DNA from 4 places in the Massilia sp. P1_C10 genome. Region 1 is predicted to be linked to each of the others. Evidence: predicted binding sites of a transcription regulator. Region 1 holds the regulator's gene; each other region holds the start of a gene.
The links. The regulator sigma-54, encoded in region 1, starts transcription at its own class of promoters, with help from an activator protein. The targets are predictions, from matches to a motif close to TGGCANGNAANCTGCTTT.

Region 1 (5,396 bases):
GCGAGCTGGGTCTCGAGCTGATCTCGCGCAGCCACGGCCTGGTGGCCGACGACGCGGTGGAGTTTTCGCGCATCGCGCCGAACATGATCGAGGGACGCTGCCCCGCGCTGCTGCAAAACCTGCTCGAGGTGCGCGGGCTGGGCCTTTTGGACATCAAGGCGATCTTCGGCGAGACCGCGGTGCGGCGCAAGATGCGCCTGAAGCTGATCGTGCACCTGGTGCGGCGCAGCGCGCTGGAGGAGGAAGTCGAGCGCCTGCCGTTCATGTTCCCGACCGAGGAAGTGCTGGGCCTGCCGGTGCGCAAGGTCGTGATTCCCGTGGCGGCCGGCCGCAACATCGCGGTGCTGCTGGAGGCCGCGGTGCGGAACACGATTCTGCAACTGCGCGGCATCGACACGCTGCAGGAATTCATGGAGCGCCAGCGCCAGGCCATGAGCGGCGACTGAAACACGGCGCCAGGTCCGGCGGACCTGACCCCAAACAGCAGCTTGCGGTATCATCAATACATGCGCATCGTACTCATCACCGGTATCTCCGGCTCCGGCAAGTCCGTGGCCCTCAACGTCCTCGAAGACGGCGGCTACTACTGCGTCGACAATCTGCCGCCGGCCCTGCTGCCGCAGCTGGTCGACACCCTCCATGCCGAAGGCAGCGAAAGCCTGGCCGTCGCGGTCGACGCGCGCAGCGCCGAGTCGCTGGTCGACCTGCCCGCCAACGTGCGCATGCTGAAAGACCAGGGCCATGACGTCAAGGTGATGTTCCTCACCGCGAACACGCATTCGCTGGTGGCGCGCTTTTCCGAGACGCGCCGCAGTCATCCGCTGTCGCACGAACTACGCCCGCACGCCAATCCGGCCGCGCGCCGCACCCTGATCGAATGCATCCTGGAAGAGCGCGAGCGCCTGTCGGCGATCGAGCAGCTCGGCCACGTGATCGACACCTCCGAGCTGTCGGCGAGCAAGCTGCGCGCATGGATCAAGGAGCTGGTGGAGATCGAACGCGCGCCGCTGACGCTGTTCTTCGAATCGTTCGCCTTCAAGCTCGGTGTGCCGCTCGATGCGGACTTCGTGTTCGACGTGCGCGCGCTGCCGAACCCCTACTACGACATCACGCTGCGCCCGCTCACCGGCATGGACGCGCCGGTAATCGCCTTCCTCGACGCCCAGCCCAGCGCGGCCGAGCTGCTGGAAGACATCCGCGTCTTCATCGAAAAGTGGCTGCCGTCGTTCAAGACCGACAACCGCAGCTACCTGACCGTGGCGCTAGGCTGCACCGGCGGCCAGCACCGCTCGGTGTACATGGCCGAACGGCTCGCGGCGCATTTCAGCCCGACCGAACGGGTCGTGCTGCGCCACCGCGAACAGTCTTAATTCCCCAGGTCGCGCAGCGGGTGCGCCCGCTCCGGCCAGGGCGAGTCGAAGAAGCGCGCGACCATCTCGTCGGTCACTTCGGCCAGCGTCGGCGGATTCCATTTCGGCTCGTTGTCCTTGTCGATCGCCAGCGCGCGGATCCCTTCCAGCACTTCGCCATGCTCGAAATTGCGGCGCACCAGGATGCGCTCGAGGCGCAGGCAGTCGGCCAGGCTCATGTCCGCGCCGCGGCGCAGCAGCTCGATCGTCACGCGCATCAGCAGCGGCGAGCGCTTCTTCATCGCGGCCAGCGCCTTCTGCGCGAACACGCTGTCGTCCGACTCCAGCGACGCCATGATCGCTTCGACAGTCGGCGCGCCGAAGTGGCGGTCGATCGACGCGCGCTCCGTTTCGAGCGTGCCGACGCCTGCCGAAAACGGCGCGGCAAACTGCGTAATCGCCGCGCGCAGCTCCGCGCCTGGCGTCTCTTCGATCAGCTGCGCCAGCGCGGGCATCTGCGCCTGCGGCACGAAGGTGTCGGCCAGGCCGGCGTACAGCGCATCGGCGGCGCGCACGGTCAGGCCGGTCAGGCCAAGGTACAGGCCAAGCTTGCCCGGCGCGCGCGCCAGGAAGTAGCTGCCGCCCACATCCGGGAACAGGCCGATGTTCACCTCGGGCATGGCCAGCTTGGTGCCGTCGGTGACCACGCGCAGGCCGGTGTCCGGGCCCGCTTCGGAGATGCCAAGGCCGCCGCCCATCACCACGCCGTCCATCACCGCCACATACAGCTTCGGGTAGAAGTGGATCAGGTGGTTGAGCGTGTATTCCTCGGTGAAGAAGTCTTCCAGCGAGGCGCTGCCGCCGGTCGTCGGCAAGGTGCCGACGTCGTGGAAGTAGCGGATGTCGCCGCCGGCGCACAGCGCCTTGTCGGTGCTGCTGCGCAGGACCACGGCGTCCACCGCGGGATCGTCGCGCCACGCCAGCAGCACGTCGGACAGCGCGCGGATCATTTCCAGCGACAGCGAGTTGAGCGTGCGCGGGCGGTCCAGGGTGATGATGCCGGTGCGGTTGGCGATGCGGGTTTTGACGAAGTCGGTCATGGTCGGGATCGTGGTCGGAAAGGGCGTATTTTAACGCAGGCGCCAGATACAAAAAGGGCGCCGACGGCGCCCTCGCTTTCAGGTGATGCCGGCCTTATGCGGCGGCGGGGAGCTCCGGCTCTTGCAGATGCTTGATGGCCTGGTGGTTGTGCTCCTGCACTTGGGATTTGTATTTCATGACTTGTCGATCGAGCTTGTCGATCAGGCTGTCGATGGCAGCGTACAGGTCGTGTGACAGGCTGGCGACATTCACGGTTTTACCCGGCAGCCTCAAGTTGATCTCGGCTTTTTGCCGTTTTTCTTTTTCAGTCAGATTATCGACGGTGAGGATCACGGCGATGTCGATCACTTGATCGAAATGACGCTTCACTCGCTCCAGTTTGTTCTGTACGTATTCACGGATGGCTGGGGTCACTTCAAGATGATGTCCACTGATTGTGAGATTCATACACACTCCTTTGATGATGTCGCTACCTGTTCGTGCGTCATACGCGCAGAGGAACAGCGTGTGAGGTCGATCTACAAACTTTTACGGAGGGCCACTGGCGGTATCTTGAGCGCTTCACGGTACTTGGCGACCGTGCGTCGTGCAATAACCATCCCCTGTTCCCCCAGCATGTCTGCGATCTTACTGTCTGATAAAGGGTTTTTAGGGTCTTCGGCTCCTGTGAGTTGCACGATGAGTGCCCGTATCGCCGTGGAGGATGCTTCTCCCCCTGCTTCGGTGGCGACGTGGCTCCCAAAAAAGTATTTCAACTCAAACATACCATGCGGCGTGAGCATGTATTTTTGGGTTGTCACACGAGATATCGTACTCTCGTGTAGACCCAGTGTATCAGCAATTTCGCGCAGCACAAGTGGACGCATGGCAACCGCGCCATGGCTGAAAAAGTTCCGTTGCCGCTCGACAATCGCCTCCGCCACGCGCAGGATCGTATCGAAGCGCTGGCGCATATTCTTGATCAGCCACTTCGCTTCCTGCAGCTGCGCGCCCAGCTGGCCTTCGCCCTTGCCGTTCTTGAGCAGGTTGGCGTACATGCTGTTGACGCGCAGGCGCGGCATCACTTCCTGGTTCAGCGAGACGGTCCAGCCGTTCTTCGCGCGCCGCACGATCACGTCCGGCACCACGTAGTCGGAGGCGCCGGTGCCGAATGCCGCGCCCGGATGCGGATTGCAGTTGCGGATCACGGCCTGCGCCTCGCGCAGGTCCTCGTCGTCGCAGTCGAGGGCTTTTTTCAGCTTGTTGAAATCGCGCTGGGCGAACCAGGCCAGGTGCTTGCAGACGATGTCGAGCGCCATGCGCCGCGTGACCAGCGGCACGCCGGGCATGCGTTTGATCTGCAGCGCCAGGCATTCGGAGGCGTTGCGCGCGCCGACGCCCGCCGGGTCGAAGCTTTGCAGCAGCGACAGCGCGGTCTTCAGTTCGTCGAGGTCGAGTTCCAGCTCGGGCGGCAGGCGCTCGAGGATCTCTTCGAGCGACTCGGTCAGGTAGCCGTTGTCGTCGAGCGCGTCGATCATCAGTTCGACCAGCGCGCGGTCGCGCGTGCCCAGCATGGCCAGGCGCATCTGCTCCATCAAATGATCGCGCAGGGTGGTCGCCGACGCTTCGATCTGCGGCCGCGAATCCTCGTCGTCGGGGGTCTTGTTGCGGCCCGCCTCGCCCCAGTCCTCGCTGTCGCCGCCGGCCGCCTCGGGGGTTTCGCCGTCGCCCCCGCCCTCGCCTTCGCCGGCGCCGGGCGCCTCGCCGCTGCCCTCGCCCGGCGGCGCGTCCTGCGCGCCCGGCTCGGACGGCGCTTCGCCCGGCGACGCCGGCGTGCCGATGGCGCCATCGGCCAGCAGGCGCACCGAGTTGTCGAGCGGGTCGTCGAGGCGTTCGAGCAGCGGATTATCGGACAGCAGCTGCGTCAGTTCCTGTTGCAGCTCGAGCGTGGACAACTGCAGCAGACGGATCGACTGCTGCAGCTGCGGCGTCAGCGCGAGGTGTTGGGAAGTCCGTAGTTGCAGTGACTGTTTCATGGCTTACATGCGGAAATGTTCGCCCAGGTAGACGCGGCGCACCGATTCGTCCGCGATGATGTCGTCGGGACGTCCCGAAGCAAGCACCGCACCCTGATTGATAATATACGCGCGATCGCAGATGCCGAGCGTCTCGCGCACGTTATGGTCGGTGATCAGCACGCCGATGCCGCGCTCCTTCAGGAAGCGCACGATGCGCTGGATCTCGATCACGGCGATCGGGTCGACGCCGGCGAACGGCTCGTCGAGCAGCACGAAGCGCGGATTGGTCGCCAGCGCGCGCGCGATCTCGACGCGGCGCCGCTCGCCGCCCGACAGCGACATCGCCTGGTTCTCGCGCAGCTTCTCGATCTGCAGGTCGGCCAGCAAGGTATCGAGGCGCTCGTTGATCTGGTCCTTGGTCAGCGATTTGCCGTCGACCTTCTGCAGCTCGAGCACGGCGCGGATGTTGTCCTCCACCGTCAGCTTGCGGAACACCGAGGCCTCCTGCGGCAGGTAGGACAGGCCGAGCACCGCGCGGCGGTGGATCGGCAGGCTGGAGATATCGACGCCGGAGATGTCGATCGAGCCGGCGTCCGACGGCACCAGGCCGACGATCATGTAAAACGAGGTGGTCTTGCCGGCGCCGTTCGGGCCGAGCAGGCCGACCACTTCGCCGCATTCGACCTGCAGCGAAACGTCGCGCACCACCAGCCGCTTGCCGTAGCTCTTTTGCAGGCCGCGCACGATCAGGGTGTTACCGCAGGATTTTGTATCCATCATTGCTTTCCCGCCGGCGCCGGCGCGGACTTAACGGGAGGCTGGATCGTGATCTTGACCCGTCCGCCGCCCGGTTTCGATTCGCCGGTATTGGTGTTCTCGACCCTGGAAAATTCCTTGCGGCTGTCGTAGGAGATGAAGGCGCCTTCGACTTCGTCGGCGACCCGCGCGC
Region 2 (5,396 bases), on a different contig from region 1:
CGCTGCTGTTTCAGGACTCGCATCCGCCTCGACCTTGCCTCTGCGATAGCATGTTCGGCTGAAGCCCACAACGCCACCATCCGCAAGTCCACCACTGCGCTGGCTATCCTCCCCACTTGGGCCGAATCCGGTACAGCAGCGGTACACTCGTAACGATCCGTAGATTGATCTATATTTCGTTAACCCATTGATTCGTTGTATACTATTGCCTTCACCAACCTTCGCTTACTTTACCTCGATTTCCCTACGGACATGCTTTCGCTGGCAAACTCATAATCCGTTGGTGCCGTGTTCGACTCACGGGAGGCCCACCAAATTCCCCCAACCGTAGTAATGTGCAGATCGCTCTGTCTGTTCTAGGGCGACCGTAACAATCTACTTGGCCGGCGATCGGTGAGATCGCTGTGACTGTTGTTGCGAAAACACACTATGAGACGGCTTCGAACTTACGTAGCACTCCATCCCGACTCTTCACCCTTTTCGAATCCTGCAAATGTGTTGAGATAACCGTTGCGGCCCCTCCACGCGAGATCAGTCGTAATCGTTGAAGAATTCGGACGAACCCATTTGTTCCTTTTCCTCATCGCTGTACGGGTCGGTTTCGTCGAAATCGTCCGGTTCTTCGTCATCATCCAGCTCTTCCACATCATTCTCATCATTACCATTCGCTGCCATTTTTTCTCTCCTGTAAGTTGCGGCTAGTTGACCAACAAACCGTCTCGCTCTATTTCCGAAACATCGCTTATGTGAGAACCCCATGCCGAATTTGCAAGGAGGGAGTGTCTTGAAAACGGCCAGCTGCATGGCTGAGCCTAGCCTTGGCCGAAAGGAGCAATAGGGTTAGGAATGAGGGACTATGGGGTCAAAGGAACTTTGGGAATTATTGGGTCAAGTCTGCCGGCCTCGCGCCGTAAGCCCATGGCAAATTTTTCACATCAAGTCAGAGTCTGATCCGCCATTGTGATACGACCTCATCCGGGGAGAGCCATTTTTGATGGAAGGGTTGCGCGAGCAACAACGCGGACACACCAGGCCGAGTTAAGGTAACGGCGCGGGAGCCGGGGTCCGGAGCCGGGGTCAGAGCCGACATTGAGACACGAGCTCATCGGAGTTCAGCTAAGGGGAGCCGGATTAGAGCCGACCTTGCACATGGTCTCAGCAATGAGTGATCCCGGCCCAGCTCTTCCTACGAGCCGGGCGAGTTGGACCTCTGGTGGTCGAGGTGAGCGCGCACAAGGCGACGCTGAAAGCCAAAATAGGAAAAGAGCGGGCCGTTCGACGAACTCGCAACCGATGCTTCATCGCTCGTCGAAGGCTCGCTCTTGGCGCGTCAAAGGTCCTACACTTTCGTGCGGCGGCGCAACGCCAGCCCGGCCAACCCCAGTCCCAACAACGCGAGCGAGCCCGGCTCCGGCACCGCTGCGCCATTGATGTCCGCGATCGCGTTAATGCTGAAGAGCGTCAGGTTGCGGTCAGCGAACGGGGGAAAGGTATCGACAACAAAGCCAAGACGTAGCACGTCAGCGCCACCGAATGCCGCTAACGCCGCGGCATAGTTGGTGAATGGGCTGCCGCCGAGAGCGCCCGACAAATCATAACGCCCCGCGTCATTGTTTCCGATCACGTTGAATCCGCTGTAGCCGTTCAGTACTGCATCGGAATCGGTATAGCTGGGCGAATTGCCCAGATAAATCGAAAATGATCCGTCGGCAACCGTGTCATGGTTGGTGTCCAGCTGCACCCGCAGCCTTGGCGCACCGCCGCCCGAACCGCCCGAATTGCTCTGGAACATTGCGTTCAAATTCGTCAGCTGACCGAAGGTGAATGCCTGGTCAGGATGGAATAGCACGTAGCCGCTGGTCGACGATGTGGCTGTGATCGTGTACGGCGGCGTGGAGCCCGCCGGCGCGGCGGTATTGGTCGGATCGCTGTTCGTATCGTAAGTGCCGGTGATCACAGTGGGCGCCGCGTTAGCGGATGCTGCAAACATCACCAGTGCGGTGGCGAGAATCGAACCGGCGAGTCTGCCGGATTTAATAAGGTTGAGGTTGAACATGACGCTCCCTTTTTATAATGGACATGAGTTGACTTCAGGAACCGAACTTAATTTCCACGAGACAATGCTCACCAACGATCGTGGCATTGGCTAAAAGCATAATTCATGCCTTTTTCGTCAGGAAAGGAATTTTTTCTTTTGAAAACAATGCGTTGCGGATAGATTGCTGCTCGTCACACTGTCCATTGCTGCATTTGTGCAAAGGTAAATGTAAGATTTCTCGACACTCGCGGTCCTACGAGGCGCTGCAGGAAACATGGCGCTAGTACGCGTTCTAGTGATGGGGAATGGTAAATAGAGAACGGCAAATTTCGTCCCGCCCAGGATTTCTTCGCCGGCTTCGATGAAGAAAATTCGCTGTGAGAGTTCGAGTGGTCTTTCTCGCCTCGGCGGAGGAAGATCTCAAGGATCTTAAGGCGTATATGGTCAAAAAATTCAGCGCAAAGGCTTGGCTGAGCAGTTACGGCCGCATCAAAGTTTCTTCCCCTGTCGCGATTGCATCATCTAACCCGCGTGACTATTCTGATCTTGATATCGCACCGAACGGGAGAAGATCGTGAACACTAAATTTGCTGCTCTGGCAGCGACGTTTCTGCTGATAACTGGCTGCGCTAACGGCCTGATTAGTCCTTCGCAGTTGCCGAGTGACAGTGCGCCCGTGGCGGGGGCGACCACCAGCGGCTCGTCGGTCGCCGGGGTTCAGACCGCGTCGGCCGGCCCGGCAGGCAGGACGCGCGCCGAAGTGTACGCAGAGGCCGTGGAGGCGGTGAAGCATTACAAATCGACGCAGTCTGAAGAGCGGGACTATTTCAATCCGTATGCCCACTGATGCCGCCAACGCAGCGTTGCGCGGTGGCGACTGGGTGACATGCCAGTTTCCGGCGTGTAGTCAAAGCTCACCCAAAATGGGGGCAGTCCGCGGCCGGCGCCGCGCGGCGAACAACGCGGCACTGCCGAGCGCCAGCAGCGCGAAGCCGCCCGGTTCCGGCACCGCCCTGGCAACCAGAAAGCCGCGGATTTCGCCGCCTCCAAACGTGCTGGTGTGAATATTGAGGTAACTCCCGCCTTGCGCTATCCCGCTCAACAGCGCCGCTTCGGCCGACGCCGTTGTCCCGCCATTGGCCGTGATATAGGCGGGGTTGTACGAGCTCGCCAGCAATAAGTTAAGAGTGTTGTCGTAGGTTCCGGCCGTGACGCCTGTCGGAAATCCGGCAAACGTTGGCGTCGTCGTTGCCACGCCCACGGTGCCTGCGAGCGGTACTGCCGTGCAGCAATGGATATGCGCGGCAGTCGTCGGTCCGGTCAATCCGCTAAAGTCAACTTGCAAGCGCATCGTATTGGCGATGTCATCGATCGTGATCGTCGCCATTCCGGTCGCAGGCGACGCGTTCGGCGGGAATTCGTTGGCGCCGTTCAGCGTAGCGATGTAACTGATGATCGCCGCATCTGCTGCGCCAGCCGTTGCTAGCAAGACGCTCGCAAGGATGGGAGAAAGAAAATTTTTCATGATGTTTCCTCCTTTTTTATCGCGAGCCTGGCGCCCCCGACTCAGAATTAGCAAGCATACGGCATGCCACCCGCCGCTTGCCGGGCATGCGCCCGTGCCGGTCACGTAGTGCGCGCAGAGATGTAAGAAAAGTCGACAGCGCCTGCAGGTCAGCAGGAGCTGCCCCCTTCCGCCGGGCAGCTACTCGCGCAGCGGCAGGCCATTACGCACATAGAACGTGGCGACCGCGTCGATTTTTCCGTTGTCATCGGGGGCGGCCGCATTGCGCATTCGAAGTAGGCCATCGTTGCGGCGTGCAGCAGCGCCGGCAGCGAGTCGGAGTCAGGTCCGGCGGAGCGACCGGGGACGCCGAGTCCCCGTGGTTGTCGCCGGCGCGAAACAGAGCCGCGAACTCACCAATTCCAATTTACCGTCCCGGAATCGGATACGTAGCCGGGCTGACGTTGCCGTCCTTGTCCACCGCCTGCACGCCGAAGAACACGTTGTCCTTCGACAGCGGCATGTTCACCGACGTGACCTTGCCGACGAACTGGCTGCCCTGCCACTGCGCCGCGGTGGTGTCGCGCCACACCACGCGGTAGCCGGCCAGGTCCGGCTCGGTGTTCGCCGTCCAGGCCAGGTCGGTGTGGTTATCCAGCTTGGCGGTGATGATCTTGACGCCCTGCGGCGAGGCCGGCGCCAGCGCCAGCGAGGCCAGCGACGCCGCATTCACGCGCGCCACCTGCGCGATGTATGCCGGATCGACGAACTCCGGCAGGTCGCCGATCTGCAGCGCGCCTTCCTTGCGCACGTTCTGGTGCTGGTGGTTGTAGTTCTCGGCCGGCTCGGTGAAGCGCAGCGCCGCGAAGCCGCGGTCGAGGAAGGGCGCATGGTCGCCGCCGCGCAGGTAGCGGTCGCGCCGGTTCACGATCGTTACCTTGAAGTCGGGGACGTAGCGCTCGCCGACTTCCTTGACGTGGCGCGCCAGCTGGCGCGGCAGCGAGTCGTTTTCGCCGCCGGTCTGGATCAGCGTGCGCAGGTGGTCCGGCATCTCCTTGACCGCCGGGATGCCCTCGGCGAACAGGCGCACCTGGCGGTTGTCGCGCTCGCCCTTTTCGTTGTACGAGCTGCCGATGATGTCGTTGGTGAACATGCCGGCGATGTTGAGCTTTTTCTGCTTTGCCTTCTCGGCGAAATCGGTCGCGCCGTACAGGCCCTGTTCTTCGGCCGCCACGGCCATGAACACCAGAGTCGCGTCGAACTTGTAGCGCGCCATCACGCACGCCATTTCCATTACCGCCGCCGTGCCCGACGCGTCGTCGTTGGCGCCCGGCGCATCGTTGACGGCGTCCGCGTCGTCGGTGTTGCGCGAGTCGTAGTGGCCGCTGACGACGTACATGCGCTCGCGCGACTCGGCCTGCATCCCCGGCAGCGTGGCGACCACGTTGACGATCTCGGTCGGGCGCGACAGGCGCCGGTCGACCGGGTGCAGGTGGCCATCGAACGCGACCTGCAGCTTGCCGGCGCCGCAGCGTTCCAGCTCCGCCTTGATCCAGCGCCGCGCCGCGCCGATGCCGCGCGTTTCGGAGACCGTGTCGGACATCGTGTGGCGCGTGCCGAAGCCGACCAGCTTGTCGATGTAGGCCTGAATGCGCTGCGGCGAGATCTCGCGCACCATCGCGTCAATCTGCGCCTGGCGGGCCGCGGTGTTCGGCTCGGCGGCCGATGCCAGGCCGGCGGCGGCTGTCAATACGGCGATCAGGGCCTTCTGTGAAACGTTCATTGAGCTTCCTTGAAATTAGTTTTCGGCAAGTGTACCCTGCCGTAAGCCTGTTTTCCATATGGAGCATTCAT
Region 3 (5,396 bases), on a different contig from region 1:
GATCCGCGCGCACCCTGAACTCGCGGGCAAGGCCGCCATCGCCGGCGAGCTGACGCAGGAATCCACCAGCGAGCAGGCCAAATCCGGCCTGAACCTGTGCAGCGCCGAGGAGTATGCAACGCTGCACAAGCTCAACGCCGACTACAACGTCAAATTCGGCTTTCCGTTCATCCTCGCGGTGAAAGGCCCGACCGGCGAAGGCCTCACCCGCGAAACGATCATCGCCACCTTCACGCGCCGCCTGAAAAACCAGCGCGCCGACGAGATGGCCGAATGCCTGCGCCAGATTCACCGCATCGCCGAGATCCGCATCAACGTGCTGCTGGATGTGCAGCTGGAATTCGGCCCGCAAATCATGCAATGGTCCGAAGTCATCGGCGCATGGAGCGATGCCGACGACGGCCTCACCTGCTCGTACATGACGCCGGCGCACCGGCGCACCGCCAGCCAGCTGATGGAGTGGATGCGCGAAGCCGGCATGGAGGCGCACATCGACGCGGTCGGCAATGTGGTCGGCCGCTACCTGTCCGACGTGCCTGGAGCGAAGACCCTGCTCACCGGTTCTCATTACGACACGGTGCGCGACGGCGGCAAGTACGACGGCCGGCTCGGCATCCTTCTGCCGCTGGCGATCGTGCGCCACCTGCACGCGCGTGGCGAACGGCTGCCGTTCCACCTCGAAGTCATCGGATTCGCCGAAGAGGAAGGCGTGCGCTTCAAGAGCACTTTCCTGGGCAGTAACGCGATCACCGGCCAGTTCGACATGGCGCTGCTCGATGCGGTCGACGCCGATGGCACGACCATGCGCGACGCGCTGGCAGGCGCGGGTCATGACGTGGGCGCCATCGCCGCGATCGCGCGCAATCCGGCAGACGTGCTGGGATTCGTCGAGGTGCATATCGAACAGGGGCCGGTGCTGCTGGAGCATGGGCTTGCGCTGGGCGTCGTCACTGCGATCGCTGGCAGCTCGCGCTACCTGGTCGAACTGACCGGGCTTGCGAGCCATGCCGGCACCACGCCGATGAACATGCGCAAAGACGCTGCTGCTGCTGCAGCGGAAATCGTGCTGATGGTGGAACAGCGCTGCAGCCAGGGCGCGTCGCTGGTCGGCACGGTCGGCCAGCTTGAAGTGCCGAATGGGTCGGTCAACGTGATTCCGGGGCACTGCAAACTGTCGCTGGATATTCGCGCGGCCGATGACGCGGTGCGGCTGGCGGCGGCGAAGGAGGTGCTCGATTCGATCGCCACGATCTGTGCGCGCCGTCAGGTCGAAGCGAGCGTAAAACAGGTCGTGTCGGCGGCTGCGGCGCCATGCGCGCCCTGGATGATGGATCAACTGGGCGCTGCGGTGGAACGCGCGGGATTGCCACGCTACGACCTGCCGTCGGGTGCGGGACACGATGCGATGGCGATGGCCAAGATGACCGACGTCGCGATGCTGTTCACGCGCTGCGGCAACGGCGGCATCAGCCACAACCGGCTCGAGACCATGACGGCGGACGATGCCGATATCGCGGCGCGCGTGCTGCTCGATTTCTTCGGTTCGTTCCGCGCCGCGGCCTAACCCCTGGGGTCAGGTCCGGCGGAGCGACGGGGACGCCGAGTCCCCGCAGTTGACGCTACGGCGTCATCACGACCTTGCGGCAGTCGTCTTCCTTCTTGTCGAACATCTTGTAGCCCTCGGCCGCCTGCTCCAGCTTGAGCCGGTGCGAGATGATCGCGTTCGGATGTAGCTTGCCCTCCTCGATCGCCTTGAGCAGCTCCGGCATGTGCTTCTGCACGTGCGTCTGCCCCGCCTTGATCCCGATGCCCTTTTCGAAGATGTCGCCGAACAGGAAGCCGTGGATGAAGCCGGCGTACACGCCCGGCACGCTGATCGTCCCGCCGCGCCGCACCGCCGCGATGCACTGGCGCAGCGCCTTGCCGCTGCTGCCTTCCAGCTTCAAGTCGGTCAACACCGTTTCGACCTTGCTGCCCTTGGCCTCGAAACCCACCGCGTCGACCACGCCGTCGACGCCACGTCCGTCGGTCGCCTGCAGGATGAAGTCGGCGGCGTCGCAGTCTTCGAAATTGATCGGCACCACGCCGTAGGTCTTGCATGCAAAATCGAGGCGGAACTTGTGATGGTCGACCATGAAGATCTTCTCGATGCCGAGCATGCGCGCGCTGGCCGCCGCCATCTGCCCGACCGGGCCGGCGCCGAAAATCGCCAGGCTGCCACCCTTGCCCACGCCGGTGTTGAGCACGGCCTGGTAGCCGGTCGGCAGGATGTCGCTCAAGAACAGCACCTGTTCGTCGGCCAGGTTCTTGGGAATCTTGATCGGCCCGACGTTCGCCTTCGGCACGCGCACGTACTCGGCCTGCCCGCCCGGCACGCCGCCGTACAGGTGGCTGAAGCCGAACAGCGCGGCGCCGGAGCGCAGGCTCTTCTTGTTCATGATCGCGCCGCGGTCGGGATTGGTCGTTTCGCACGCCGAGTACAGGTCCATGTCGCAGAAAAAGCAGCTCCCGCAGGCGATCACGAACGGCACCACCACGCGGTCACCCTTCTGAAGCCTGGTCACCTGGGAGCCGGTTTCGACCACCTCTCCCATGAACTCGTGGCCGAGAATGTCGCCGCTCTTCATCGCCGGGATCTTCCCGCGGTACATGTGCAGGTCCGATCCGCAGATCGCGGTGGCGGTGACCTTCAGGATTACGTCGTCCTGCTCAACGATTTTTGGATCGGGAACCGTATCGACCTTGACGTCAAGACTGCCGTGGTAAGTGAGCGCTCGCATTGTATCCCTCGTGTGGTTAGGTCAAAGTGGCAAGCCTAACAACATTACGAGGGCGTTCTCATCGGACGGAGGCGGGTGCGGCTGTCAGTTATCGCTGACGCCATCAAGGCAACATGCCGCACCAAATTGGTGCATATTTGGTCATAGGCGGTGCATAAGCGCGAACAGATCAGGCACCGCCCCGCACCTAAATGGCACGTTTTTTGCTCTGTACCAATGCATCGACAATAAGCTGCACATTTTCAGGGAGTTTTGGATGGACGGATACAAAACAGGTGCCGACGCGCTCTTCATCCTGCTCGGCGGAATCATGATCCTGGCGATGCACGCTGGCTTCGCCTTCCTCGAGCTCGGCACGGTGCGCAAGAAGAATCAGGTCAACGCGCTGGTGAAGATCCTCGCGGACTTTGCGATTTCCACCATCGCCTACTTCTTCGTCGGCTACAGCATCGCCTACGGCGTCAACTTCCTTGGCGCGACCGACACCCTGGTCGCGAAGAACGGCTACGAGCTGGTCAAGTTCTTCTTCCTGCTGACGTTCGCCGCGGCGATTCCGGCGATCGTCTCGGGCGGCATCGCCGAGCGTGCGAAATTCCATCCGCAGATGATGGCCACGGCGCTGCTGGTCGGCCTGATCTACCCGCTGTTCGAGGGCATCGCCTGGAACCACCGCTTCGGCGTGCAGGCCGCGCTGCAGTCGCTGTTCGGCGCCGAGTTCCACGACTTCGCCGGATCGGTGGTCGTACATGCGGTCGGCGGCTGGGTCGCGTTGCCGGCGATCCTGCTGCTGGGCGCGCGGCGCGGGCGCTACACCAAGGACGGCAAGATCGCCGCGCACCCGCCATCGTCGATCCCCTTCCTTGCGCTGGGCGCGTGGATTCTGACCGTCGGCTGGTTCGGCTTCAACGTGATGAGCGCCCAGACGCTCGACAAGATGAACGGGCTGGTGGCCGTAAACTCGCTAATGGCGCTCACCGGCGGCACGCTGACGGCGCTGCTGATGGGCCGGAACGATCCGGGCTTCGCCTACAATGGGCCGCTGGCCGGCCTGGTCGCGGTGTGCGCGGGCTCGGACCTGATGCATCCGCTCGGCGCGCTGGCTACCGGCGCGGTTGCGGGCGCCATCTTCGTCCTGATGTTCACCTGGACCCAGAACAAATGGAAGATCGACGACGTGCTGGGCGTGTGGCCGCTCCACGGCTTGTGCGGCGCCTGGGGCGGCCTGGCGGCGGGCATCTTCGGCAGCAAGGCGCTGGGCGGGCTTGGCGGCGTGTCCTTCCTGTCGCAGCTTGCCGGCACCGCGCTGGGGATCGCGATCGCCGCCGGCGGCGGATACGCGGTCTATGGACTAATTAAGCTGGCGGTCGGCCTGCGCCTCGACGCCGAACAGGAATTCAACGGCGCAGATCTCTCGATTCACAACATCAGCGCCACGCCGGAGCGCGAGACTTCGTTCTGAATGCGCGGCGCCGGCAAAACCGGGGTCAGGTCCGGCGGACCTGACCCCATCTTCGATCAGCCGGCGACGACCTTCGCCCGTTCCAGCATCGCCAATAACAGCACATTGCACCCCGCCTCCAGGTGATCCGACTTGGCGTCCTCGATCTCGTTGTGGCTGATGCCGTCCTTGCAAGGCACGAAGATCATCCCGGCCGGCGCAAGCCGCGCCGCGTAGATCGCATCGTGGCCGGCGCCCGAGACGACATCCATTGTCGAATATCCCAGCTTCTCGGTCGCCGCGCGTACCGCGCCGACGCAGTCCGGATGGAACGGGCAAGGCGGATAGTAAGACACGCGCTCGATGCTGATCTGAAGGCCGCTCTCGCTGCGCGTCTTCTCGATAAACGCCAGCATCTCCTCGTGCATCGTGTTGAGCAGCTCGTCGTTCACGTTGCGCAGGTCGATGCTGAATTTAACTTCGCCCGGAATCACGTTGCGGCTGTTCGGGAACACCTGCACCATGCCCACCGTGCCGCGGCCGTACGGCGGATAGCGGTTCGCGATCTGCACCACTTCCTGCATGATGCGCGTCGATACCTGCAGCGCGTCCTTGCGCAGTCCCATCGGCGTCGGCCCCGCGTGCGCCTCCATGCCGGTCACCACGCAGTCGTACCACGACAGGCCCATCACCGCCGGCACCACGCCGATCACTTTGTCGGCGTCCTCCAGCACCGGTCCCTGCTCGATGTGCGTCTCAAAATAAGCGCCGATCGGATGGTCGCCCGGCACCTGCTCGCCCATGTAGCCGATCCGCGCCAGTTCGTCCTTCACCGTCAGGCCTTCGGTGTCCTTCGCCGCGTACGCCGTCTCCAGCGAGAACGCGCCGCAGAACACGCCCGAGCCCATCATCACCGGCACGAAGCGCGAGCCTTCCTCGTTGGTCCAGAACGCGACTTCGATCGGCGCCTCGGTCTGGATCTTCAGGTCGTTCAGCGTGCGCACGACTTCGAGGCCGGCCAGCACGCCGTAGTTGCCGTCGAACTTGCCGCCGGTCGGCTGCGTGTCGATATGGCTGCCGGTGACGACAGGCGGCAGCGACGGGTTGGTTCCTTCGCGGCGCATGAACACGTTGCCGATCTGGTCGACGGTAATCGACAGGCCGGCCTCGCGCGCCCA
Region 4 (5,396 bases), on a different contig from region 1:
CAGCGGATAGAAAATGCGGTCGCGGATCTGCGGCGAGATGCCCGGTCCATTGTCGATGATATGCAAGTCTAATGCCAGCCCGTAGCGAACCTTCGCCAAGGTCACCTGGCGCGCCACGCGGGTGCGGAAAATCAGCTCGGCGTCGCCAGCTTCGATGCGCTCGCCCAGCGCCTGGGCGGCGTTGCGGGCGATGTTCAGCACCGTCTGGATCAGCTGTTCCTTGTCGCCCCTGAACTCGGGAATCGAGGCGTCGTAGTCGCGCCGGATCGTCAGGCCGTTGGGGAATTCGGCCAGCATCAGGCTGCGCACCCGCTCGCACACCTCGTGGATGTTAACGTCGCCGACGATGTGCGGCCGGCGGTGCGGCGCCAGCAGGCGGTCCACCAGCGTCTGCAGGCGGTCCGCTTCCTTGATGATCACCTGGGTGTATTCGCGCAGCGCGGTCAGGTGCAGCGCCGGCAGCTCCAGTTCGAGCAGCTGCGCGGCGCCGCGGATGCCGCCCAGCGGGTTCTTGATCTCGTGCGCCAGGTTGCGGATCAGCTCCTTGTTGACCTGGCTCTGGTCGAGGATGCGCTCCTCGCGATCGAGCTTGAGCTGCTGGACGTTCTCGCGCAGTTCGACCACCACGTCGCCCTCGCCGGTGGCGCTGACGATGCTGTGCACGTGCAGCGGTTCGCGCCCGGCGCGTTCGAGCATCAGGTCCTGGCGCAGGTCGGCGTACTTGTGCGCCAGCGCCTGCGCGCACAGCTTGACCAGTTCGTCGGCGTTGGCGAACAGCGCCGCCAGCTGCATGCGCGCCAGCGATTTGGCGGACGTCTCGAGCAGGTGTTCGGCGGCGGCGTTGGCGTAGACGATGCCGCCGTCGGGGCCGACCAGCAGCACCGCCGACGCCAGCAGGTCGAGGCCGGCCAGGCGCGCGTCGCCGGCAGCGCTGCGGCTCATCGGATGTTCGCGATCTCGCGCTTGAGGGCGTCGACGTTCTTCTCGGCGCGGCCGATGCTGTCCTTCATCTGCGCCACGCGCTCCTGGTACTTGGCGTAATTGCGCTCGCCGCCCTGGCGTTCCGGCTCGCCGTTGTTGAAGTCGCGCCGCAGGTCGGCCAGCTTCTTCTCTTCGTCGCGCAATTCGTCGGTGAGGATGCCGCGGCGGTCGTCGTCGCGCGCCTTCTGCTGCGAGGTGTTCACCTTGGGGAAATCGGCCGGCACCACCGCCGGCGCGCGCGCGGGCGACGGCGCGTTGCTGCTGCGGTGCTGCGGCGGCGCCGGAATCTGGCCCAGGCCTTCCAGCACCTTGCAATTGCGCTTGTTGATGTCGGTGAATTCGATGCGGCCGTCGGCGTCGACGCACTTGTAGATCGTGCTGTCGGCGTGCGCGGCGGCGCCGCACAGCAGCAGCGAAAGCGCTGCAATAGCGGCAGGTACGGCGAGACGGCTTGTCATTGGCATCAGGGCAGCACGCGGCGGGCGTGCGATAAATTGGCTCAACCCGAATATACAACATTCGAAAAAAAACGCGATGAAAGACGTGGCTTTCATCGCGTTTTTTACACGGCATTTACACATTCGATGTCAGCGCATTCACAGCTGCTGCCATCGCGATAACGCCTTTTGTCGAAATGCTTACAGCGAGTAGTACATGTCGAATTCGGCCGGGTGCGTGGTCATGCGCATGCGCTGCACGTCCTGCATCTTCAGCTCGATGTAGGCATCGATCATGCTGTCGCTGAACACGCCGCCGCGGGTCAGGAACTCGCGGTCCTTGTTCAGCGCGTCGAGGGCTTCTTCGAGCGACGAGCAGACGGTCGGGATCAGCGCGTCTTCTTCCGGCGGCAGGTGGTACAGGTCTTTCGACGCTGCCTCGCCCGGATGGATCTTGTTGGCGATGCCGTCCAGGCCGGCCATCAGCAGCGCGGCGAAGCACAGGTAGACGTTGGCCAGCGGATCCGGGAAGCGCGTCTCGATGCGGCGGCCCTTCGGGTTCGCCACGTGCGGGATGCGGATCGAGGCCGAACGGTTGCGGGCCGAGTAGGCCAGCTTGACCGGCGCTTCGAAGCCCGGCACCAGGCGCTTGTACGAGTTGGTGCCCGGGTTGGTGATTGCGTTCAGGGCCTTGGCGTGCTTGATGATGCCGCCGATGTAGAACAGCGCGGTCTCCGACAGGCCGGCATAGCCGTCGCCGGCGAACAGGTTCTTGCCGTCCTTCCAGATCGACTGGTGCACGTGCATGCCCGAGCCGTTGTCGCCGACGATAGGCTTCGGCATGAAGGTCGCGGTCTTGCCGTAGCTGTGCGCCACGTTCCACACCACGTACTTCAGGTTCTGGGTCCAGTCGGCGCGCTCGACCAGGGTCGAGAAGCGGGTGCCGATTTCGTTCTGGCCGGCGCCGGCCACTTCGTGGTGGTGCACCTCGACCGGGATGCCCATCGCTTCGAGGATCAGGCACATCTCCGAGCGCATGTCCTGGAACGAGTCGACCGGCGGGACCGGGAAGTAGCCGCCCTTGACGGTCGGACGGTGGCCATGGTTGCCGCCTTCGGTTTTCGCGTCGGTGGCCCACGAGGACTCGTCCGAATCGATCTTCACGAAGCAGCCCGACATGTCGATCTTCCAGCGCACGGAATCGAAGATGAAGAATTCAGGCTCGGGACCGAAGTAGGCGGTGTCGCCCTGGCCCGACGATTTCAAATAGGCTTCGGCGCGCTTGGCGATCGAGCGCGGGTCGCGGTCGTAGCCCTTGCCATCGGACGGCTCGATCACGTCGCACTGCATGAACAGCGTGGTCTCTTCCATGAACGGGTCGATGTTGGCGGTCGACGGATCCGGCATCAGGATCATGTCGGACGCTTCGATGCCCTTCCAGCCGGCGATCGAGGAGCCGTCGAAGGCGTGGCCGGACTCGAATTTGTCGAGATCGAAGTGGGACACAGGCACGGTGACGTGCTGCTCTTTGCCGCGCGTATCCGCGAAACGGAAATCAACGAATTTGACTTCGTTGTCCTTGGCCATCTTCAACACTTCTGCGGCGGTCTTTGCCATTCAAATCTCCTAAATTAAAAAGGGGGTGCGCTTCGCCAAGAGGCGACGCAAACTCACAGCGCATTCGTAGCAGATTCCATGCCAGCCGAAATTGGGCAGCGGCAAGCTGAACAACGACGGGGGCAACGTGTTGGGGAGAAAATATTGCACCATTTTGGTGCATTTTACGTCAAACGCACCATTTTGGTGCATCGCGCCCCAAAAGTGCGAATTTGCTACTGACTCTATAATAGGCTATCCACTGCCCATCGGGAACCCAGCCATGAACGTCGTCGACCAACTTCTCGCCACTGCCCGCCAGCGCGGGACCGACCAGCCGTATGCCGGCGCCGTGACGCCGCAGGAAGCGTTCGCGCTGTTGCAGGCCGCACCGAACGCCAAGCTGGTCGACGTGCGCACCAATGCCGAGCGCCACTGGGTCGGCCAGGTGCTGCTGCCGCCCGGCCAGCACACAGCGGTGGAATGGAGCAGCTGGCCGAGCGGCACCGCCAATCCGCAGTTCGTCGAGCAGCTGTGCGAAGTGGCCGGCAAGGACGACGTGCTGCTGTTCATGTGCCGCTCCGGCGTGCGCTCGCGCCATGCGGCCAAGCTGGCGACCGAGCATGGCTTCCACAACGCCTTCGACATCCTCGAAGGCTTCGAGGGCGACAAGGACGCCGCCGGCCACCGCAAGCAGGTCGCCGGCTGGTGCAAGGCCGGCCTGCCCTGGATCGGCGGCTAGCGCGCCACCGCGGCGGCGGTCTTCATCGTCAGCACGCGCTGGCGCACGAAGTTGATGTGGCTGCGCAGGCCGTACAGGCTGTCGGCGAACGCCAGCGGGATCGACATGCGGTTCACGCGCTCCTCGATGTCCTCCAGACGCTTGAGCAGCTCGGCGCAGATCTGGTCGCGGCGCGGGCCGTCGGCCTCGTCGAGCGCCTGCTCCACCGAGCGCAGCTGCCCGTACCAGCGGTACACGCGCGACTTGATGCGCCACACGTACAGCGGCGGCACCACTTTCGAAAACGGGATGATCAGCGCGGCCAGCGCGACCACCACCACCCACAGGCGGTCGAACAGGTTGGCGACCCAGAACGGCATATAGCGCTGCAGCAGCGGCGGGCCGTCCTTGTAGAACTTGGCCGCTTCGCGCGCGACCGGAATTTCGGTGTATTGCGGCGACGGGAACTGGCCCTGCTTCTGGAACCAGCCGGCGCCGCCGTGGATTTCGCTGGCGGCCTGCACGAACAGTTCGACCAGCGCCGGATGCAGGTTGGCGCGCGCGACCAGGGTGGCGGTCGGCGCGATCAGGTGATAGTCCTGCGGCGGCAGGTCGCGTCCGAGGTCGACGATCCCGCGCGGCAGCACCACGTGCGACAGGAACGGCAGGCGGCGCGCGTAGGCCTCGGCCTGGTCGAAGTTGAACAGCTTGATGCCAGGCGTCTGCAGCAGCATCTGCACCAGCAGCGCGTCGGGTCCGGACGAGAACACCAGGCCGTCGATGCGCCCTTCCAACAGTTCCACCACCGCCGGCGTGTTTTCCAGCGCGCCGATGGTCAGGTCGGCCGGTTCGACGCCGTTCAGCGACAGCACCTGGCGGAACAGTTTCGGGATGCCGGTGCCTTCCGGACCGAGATTAATTTTCAGGCCCTTGAGCTGATTGAGCTGGGTGACCTTCACCGGTTCGCGCAGGAACAGCCACACCGGTTCGGTGAACAGGCTGCCCAGCGACACCAGGCCCTTGCGATGCGCCTCGGCTTCGCTGGTCGAGCCGCTCTGCACGAACGCCACATCGACCTTGCCTTCCTGGAGCCGCTGCAGGTTGTCCTGCGAGCCGAGCGAGCGCACCTGCATGACCTTGACGCCGTCCCTGGCCAGCACGGCCGCGTACTTCCTGCCGAACTCCTCGTAGGCGGTATTTTCCTGGCCCGTGGCGAGCGACACGTGGCGCGGCGGCGCCGGATCGACGATCACGTAAGCGAGCGCGCAGACGGCGGCGATCACCAGCATGGTTGGGCCGGCAGCGGCCACCAGGTCGCGGAAAGAGAACTGGGTGAACTTGCGAATGCGGGACATCAGGCGGCGTGGAGGTTTCATGGATCGCTAAGATGCCCACATTCGCGCGACTATGCAAGCGCCGCATGAAAAATGGGGTCAGGTCGCGCAGGACCTGACCCCGATGCTTTCGGCGCCGCGTGAATGCTCGGGGTCTGGTCCTGCGGACCTGACCCCATTTGCTAGAACAGCTCTTGCGGCCGCTGCGGCACTTCCTCTTTCGGTTTCGGCGCCGCCTTCTTAACCGCTTTCGGTTTGTCCTCCACCGCGGCCGGATCTTTCGGTTTGGCGACGGCCGCTTTGGGTTTGTCTTCAGCGACAGCAGGC

Region 2: a site for sigma-54 is predicted at 2,150-2,167, ahead of AC1D02_RS18625 (PEP-CTERM sorting domain-containing protein). Genes of this name have one in related genera too.
Region 3: a site for sigma-54 is predicted at 2,973-2,990, ahead of AC1D02_RS01385 (ammonium transporter). Genes of this name have one in related genera too.
Region 4: a site for sigma-54 is predicted at 3,102-3,119, ahead of glnA (type I glutamate--ammonia ligase). Genes of this name have one in related genera too.

The regions. Positions count from the first base shown of each region.
Region 1 covers NZ_JBFUAC010000008.1:153,067-158,462, forward strand. The annotation lists gene hprK (HPr(Ser) kinase/phosphatase) at 1-446, shown strand, start outside; gene rapZ (RNase adapter RapZ) at 507-1,370, shown strand; gene AC1D02_RS17635 (enoyl-CoA hydratase/isomerase family protein) at 1,367-2,449, opposite strand; gene hpf (ribosome hibernation-promoting factor, HPF/YfiA family) at 2,544-2,897, opposite strand; gene AC1D02_RS17645 (RNA polymerase factor sigma-54) at 2,969-4,465, opposite strand; gene lptB (LPS export ABC transporter ATP-binding protein) at 4,469-5,224, opposite strand; gene lptA (lipopolysaccharide transport periplasmic protein LptA) at 5,224-5,396, opposite strand, start outside.
Region 2 covers NZ_JBFUAC010000009.1:112,244-117,639, forward strand. The annotation lists gene AC1D02_RS18620 (hypothetical protein) at 532-675, opposite strand; gene AC1D02_RS18625 (PEP-CTERM sorting domain-containing protein) at 1,340-2,056, opposite strand; gene AC1D02_RS18630 (hypothetical protein) at 2,613-2,885, shown strand; gene AC1D02_RS18635 (CHRD domain-containing protein) at 2,946-3,563, opposite strand; gene AC1D02_RS18640 (M20/M25/M40 family metallo-hydrolase) at 3,970-5,325, opposite strand; gene AC1D02_RS18645 (DUF4153 domain-containing protein) at 5,395-5,396, shown strand, end outside.
Region 3 covers NZ_JBFUAC010000001.1:276,119-281,514, reverse strand. The annotation lists gene AC1D02_RS01395 (allantoate amidohydrolase) at 1-1,564, shown strand, start outside; gene AC1D02_RS01390 (zinc-dependent alcohol dehydrogenase) at 1,620-2,780, opposite strand; gene AC1D02_RS01385 (ammonium transporter) at 3,037-4,239, shown strand; gene AC1D02_RS01380 (Zn-dependent hydrolase) at 4,296-5,396, opposite strand, start outside.
Region 4 covers NZ_JBFUAC010000001.1:328,107-333,502, reverse strand. The annotation lists gene glnL (nitrogen regulation protein NR(II)) at 1-942, opposite strand, end outside; gene AC1D02_RS01640 (DUF4124 domain-containing protein) at 939-1,439, opposite strand; gene glnA (type I glutamate--ammonia ligase) at 1,620-3,035, opposite strand; gene AC1D02_RS01630 (rhodanese-like domain-containing protein) at 3,298-3,756, shown strand; gene AC1D02_RS01625 (TAXI family TRAP transporter solute-binding subunit) at 3,753-5,090, opposite strand; gene AC1D02_RS01620 (transglycosylase domain-containing protein) at 5,252-5,396, opposite strand, start outside.